One region of the Streptomyces sp. NPDC027962 genome, then DNA from elsewhere that is predicted to be linked to it. Evidence: riboswitches for the same ligand, from Rfam matches in the RefSeq annotation. Region 1 holds a riboswitch; the other holds the start of a gene.

Region 1 (2,446 bases):
TGTTCCCGGCCGAGCTGCGTGTCTCGCGCCCGCGCCAGGGCACCGAGGAGACGGTGGCCCGGATCGACTCGGCGGCCGTGCGTGCCTTCTTCGAGGCGCATGTGCGCCCCGCCACCGCGACAGCGGTGATCGTCGGCGACCTCACCGGCGTCGACGTGGACGCCGTCCTCGCCGAGACGCTGGGCACCTGGACGGGCGACAGCGCGGAGCCCCGGCCCGTGCCGGCGGTCAGCGCCGACGACACCGGCCGGGTGGTCATCGTCAACCGTCCCGGCGCCGTGCAGACGCAGCTGCTCATCGGCCGCATCGGCGCGGACCGCCACGACCGCGTCTGGCCCGCCCAGGTGCTGGGCACGTACTGCCTCGGCGGCACCCTGACCTCCCGCCTCGACCGCGTGCTCCGCGAGGAGAAGGGCTACACCTACGGCGTGCGGGCCTTCGCCCAGGTGCTGCGCTCCGCGCCGGACGGTTCTGGCGCCTCGATGCTCGCCATCAGCGGCTCCGTGGACACCCCCAACACCGGCCCGGCGCTCGAGGACCTGTGGAAGGTGCTCCGCACGCTCGCGGGCGAGGGGCTCACCGATGCCGAGCGCGATGTCGCCGTGCAGAACCTGGTGGGCGTCGCCCCGCTGAAGTACGAGACGGCGGCGTCCGTGGCGGCCACGCTGGCCGACCAGGTCGAGCAGCACCTCCCGGACGACTACCAGGCACAGCTGTATGTACGGCTGGCGGAGACGGGCACGGTGGAGGCCACCGCGGCGGTGGTCAACGCCTTCCCGGTGGACCGGCTGGTCACGGTGCTCGTCGGTGACGCGGCGCAGATCGAGGAGCCGGTCAAGGCCCTCGGGATCGGTGAAGTGACCGTCGTCACGGGCTGAATGGAAGTCGCTCATCGGGTAAACAACTCAAAACGCGCATATAGCACCCAAATGGGACCCCGGCTTGGGATTGTTTGCCGGGGTTCCGCGCTTTGCCGGTTTTGCGGGGGATGTTCCGGTTCTGCCCTGTGGCATGCGCTACAAAACGGGCTGTCCGTTTGGTGATTGACGGATGAGCTGCCTAGCGTCGATCCGGCTGTTCGCCAGAAGATCGCCGCACCCGCGGCATCGGACAGTCATCGCCGAGTCCCCGTCAGGCGCGAGCCTGGGGAGCCGGGGACCCACGCAGTCCCTGGGGTGAATCGGACGCCTTCGCCCGCGCGGAGGGGCCCGTAGGAGACCTTCCTGCTCCGAACCCGTCAGCTAACCCGGTAGGCGAGAAGGAAGGAAAGGACCAGCCTCTTCATGGCGTTCACCCGTGCCACCGGGAAGCACCGTGCCCCGAGCCGCCTGACGCGCCGCAGCGCGAACCTCGCCGGCGTTGCCGCCCTCGCCACCACCGGCGTCATAGGAGGCTTCGCCTCCCCGGCGCTCGCCGCCGACGCCGAGGCCGCTCCCGTCGAGGACACCGGTCTCGCCCAGATCGTCTCCACGGGATCCATCGCCGACGAGATAGCCGAACAGGCCGCCGCCCAGAAGCGGGAGGCCGAGGAGGCCGCTGCAAGGGCGCGCGCGAAGGCAAAGGCCGAGGCCGAGGCGGAGCGCAAGGCCGAGGCCCGCGCCAAGGCGGCCCGCGAGGCCGAGGAGCGCGCCGCCCGCGAGGCCGAGCGCAAGCGCCTGAACTCCTTCCGGCTCCCGATCGCCGGGTCCCTCGTGACCACCGGCTACAAGACCGGCGGCACCCTGTGGTCCTCCGGCAGCCACTCGGGCATCGACTTCCGTGCCGCGTCCGGCAGTTCGGTCGTGGCCGTCGGCTCCGGCACCGTGGTCGAGGCCGGCTGGGGCGGCGCGTACGGCAACAACATCGTCATCCGCATGAACGACGGCACCTACACGCAGTACGGTCACCTGTCGTCCATCAGTGTCTCCGTCGGCCAGCGGGTCACCCCCGGCCAGCAGATCGGCCTCTCCGGCTCGACGGGCAACTCGACCGGCCCGCACCTGCACTTCGAGGCCCGGACCACCTCGGAGTACGGCTCCGACATCGACCCCGTCGCGTACCTGCGCTCGCACGGCGTCAGCGTCTGACCCACTCGGCATCGCCCGAAGCCCCCGGCTTCCCCGCCGGGGGCCTTCGGCGTATTGCGTGCAGTTTCCGCCATTCCGTGATGCCGACTCTTCCAAAAGACTTCCATGGATTCCCGCCCGCCGTCGGAAAATCGAGCACATTGCAATAGAGTCACGGGAACACGCGTCAATCGGCTGCGTTTCGCTCGGATCAAGGCGGAGGTTCGGTCATGCGTATTCCCGCTCACTCGGTATGCACGGCGATCCGCGACGACATCGTCTCCGGCGTGTTCGAACGCGGCAGCCGGCTCACCGAGGAGCAGCTGGCACGCCGCTACGGGGTCTCCCGCGTTCCCGTGCGCGAGGCGCTGCGCACCCTGGAGTCGGAGGGGTTCGTCGTC
Region 2 (2,446 bases), on a different contig from region 1:
CGACTTCGACAACGGCTTCTACGGCGGGCTGCAGTTCTCGCAGGAGACCTGGGACAGGTACGGCGGTGCGGCATACGCGCCGACCGCCGACCTCGCGAGCCGTTCGCAGCAGATAGCGGTCGCGGAGAAGGTGCTCGCCGATCAGGGCCCGCAGGCGTGGCCCGCCTGCGGTCCGCTCGCCGGGCTGGCGGACGACGGCGCCGACACCGGCGTCGACCCGGGCCTTCTGCCGCTGCCGGAGCAGAGCGACGCGCCCGCCGACGAGGCGTCGGCGGACCCCGCCGAATCGACCGAGCCGGTCGAGCCGGCCGGGTCCGAGGACTCTTCGGGCAGGTCCGACGTAGGGGGCGGCGCGGACGCGGCCGAGTCGTCGGGCGACGCCACCGGCCGGCCGGCCCCCAAGGGCGACGACACCACCGACCCGTCCGGGCCGGGCGCCCCTGACGCCTCCGAAGGCGCCGCCGGGGCGGATCCGGCCGGGGACGCTGCCGACGGCACCGGCAAGCACCGCGGCGCGCCCGCCGGCGACGAGGTGGAAACCGGCGATACGGGCGAAGCGCGCGAAACCGGTCGCCATGCCTCACGAGGTGACGGTTCCGCTCGTAATGGCGTGGATGAGTCAACGAGCCCCGACGCCTACACCGTTCAGCCCGGCGACAACCTGTGTGACATCGCAGCCGAGCGGAAGGTGCCAGGAGGGTGGCCGGCGCTCTATGAGGGCAATGAGGCGACCGTCGGGTCCGACCCCGACCTCATCCTGCCCGGTCAGCGGCTTGATCTGGGCCTGGACTAGGGCCAGTTTGGCTGGGCGATTCGCAACCCTTTGTCCGTTCTGTTCCGGTGAGACAAGGGTCTCTTTGCAGCAAGTGGCCCAAATCGCCCCCCGATTTCGGCCACTTCGCCCCTCACCTGCACAAACGGGCGCTATCAGGCAGTCGGAATGGGTGATTTCTCCCCGATGTTCGTCTTTGAACATCGGGGAGCACTGTGTTTACGGTCTGAACCGCTCGCCACCGCGGGCCCCGTCGACCGTCACGCCGAATCCTGCCGTCGGTCGGGGGGAACACTCGTCGCTCACAGCGCCGAAGGCAGGAGCGGGGGACCCAAGGTAAGCGCCGGTCCCGGCCGTCCATGAAGGACGGCCGTGAACGGCTGGGGGTGGAGCCGCGCGCAAGGACGCGCGGCCGGGCACTCACAGGTCCGAACCCGACAGCTCACCTCGTAGGCGTCGGTGAGGAGAAGCTTCATGCTGCGTTCCAGCAAGGCCAAGCACCGTCGCCCGTCGAAGGCCGTCCGTATCGCCACGCTCGCCGGTGTCGCCGGTGCCGCCATCGCCGCACCGATGCTCGGCGCCACCTCCGCCTCCGCCGCGACCACCTCCGAGTGGGACGCGGTCGCCCAGTGCGAGTCCGGCGGCAACTGGTCCATCAACACCGGCAACGGGTACTACGGCGGCCTGCAGTTCTCCGCCTCGACCTGGGCCGCCTACGGCGGCACCGCGTACGCCTCGACCGCCGACCAGGCGTCCAAGTCGCAGCAGATCCAGATAGCCGAGAAGGTCCTCGCCGGCCAGGGCAAGGGTGCCTGGCCGCACTGCGGCGTCGGCCTGTCCGGCGCCTCCCCCGCGAGCGGCTCCACCGAGCAGTCGCAGCCCTCCACCGAGCGCTCCGGGGTCCCCACCACGCGCTCCGAGCGCTCCGAGGCCCCCGCCCCGGCCAAGAAGGCCGAGAAGGCCGCACCCAAGGCCAAGTCCTTCAAGAAGGGCGACGGCGAGTACGAGGTCAAGGCCGGCGACACCCTGAGCAAGATCGCCGAGACCGAGAAGGTCAAGGGCGGCTGGGAGAAGCTGTTCGAGCTGAACAAGGACATCGTCGAGAACGCCGACGTGATCCACCCCGGCCAGCAGCTCCACCTGAGCTGACCTCCGCCCGTGGGTGAGAGGCCGTGGATGTAGGGGGCACCCCCGTCCGCCACGGGATCCGACCACCCCGGTCCGGCGCACCTTCCCCCGAACGCGCCGGGCCGGGGTTCGGTCCGTCCTGGGACCGGAACCGCGCCCGGGGTTCGGTCCGTCCGGGCCCGGAAACAGCCCCAACATCGGTTACCGGCAGGTAGATCCGACCCTGTTTGTCCGGTGACGAGAGTCTTGATGCCCTTTTTCGTCCCAGCGGGCGGGCATCGGCCTGCCTTTGCCCTCCGGGCGGTTAGGCTCTTGCCGCAAGGCCAAGCAGACCTCTGCACTTTTTCTCGCGTCACATCCCAGAAGGAGATGCTCGTGCCGTCCATCGACGTCGTCGTAGCCCGGGAAATCCTGGACTCCCGAGGCAACCCCACGGTCGAGGTCGAGGTTGGCCTCGACGACGGCAGCACGGGTCGTGCTGCAGTTCCGTCCGGTGCCTCCACCGGTGCGTTCGAGGCTCTCGAGCTCCGCGACGGTGACCAGAAC

What was found. Region 1 has a riboswitch for cyclic di-AMP ahead of ACZ4SA_RS12430 (M23 family metallopeptidase). Riboswitches for the same ligand answer to the same signal wherever they lie in the genome.
Region 2: linked by a shared signal. The riboswitch ahead of ACZ4SA_RS31905 (transglycosylase family protein) and the one ahead of ACZ4SA_RS12430 (M23 family metallopeptidase) in region 1 are both predicted to bind cyclic di-AMP.

What each region holds. Positions count from the first base shown of each region.
Region 1 covers NZ_JBVHTA010000010.1:84,978-87,423, reverse strand. The annotation lists gene ACZ4SA_RS12435 (M16 family metallopeptidase) at 1-878, shown strand, start outside; cyclic di-AMP (ydaO/yuaA leader) riboswitch at 1,109-1,270, shown strand; gene ACZ4SA_RS12430 (M23 family metallopeptidase) at 1,284-2,066, shown strand; gene ACZ4SA_RS12425 (GntR family transcriptional regulator) at 2,276-2,446, shown strand, end outside.
Region 2 covers NZ_JBVHTA010000049.1:22,018-24,463, reverse strand. The annotation lists gene ACZ4SA_RS31910 (transglycosylase family protein) at 1-793, shown strand, start outside; cyclic di-AMP (ydaO/yuaA leader) riboswitch at 1,071-1,243, shown strand; gene ACZ4SA_RS31905 (transglycosylase family protein) at 1,247-1,921, shown strand; gene eno (phosphopyruvate hydratase) at 2,276-2,446, shown strand, end outside.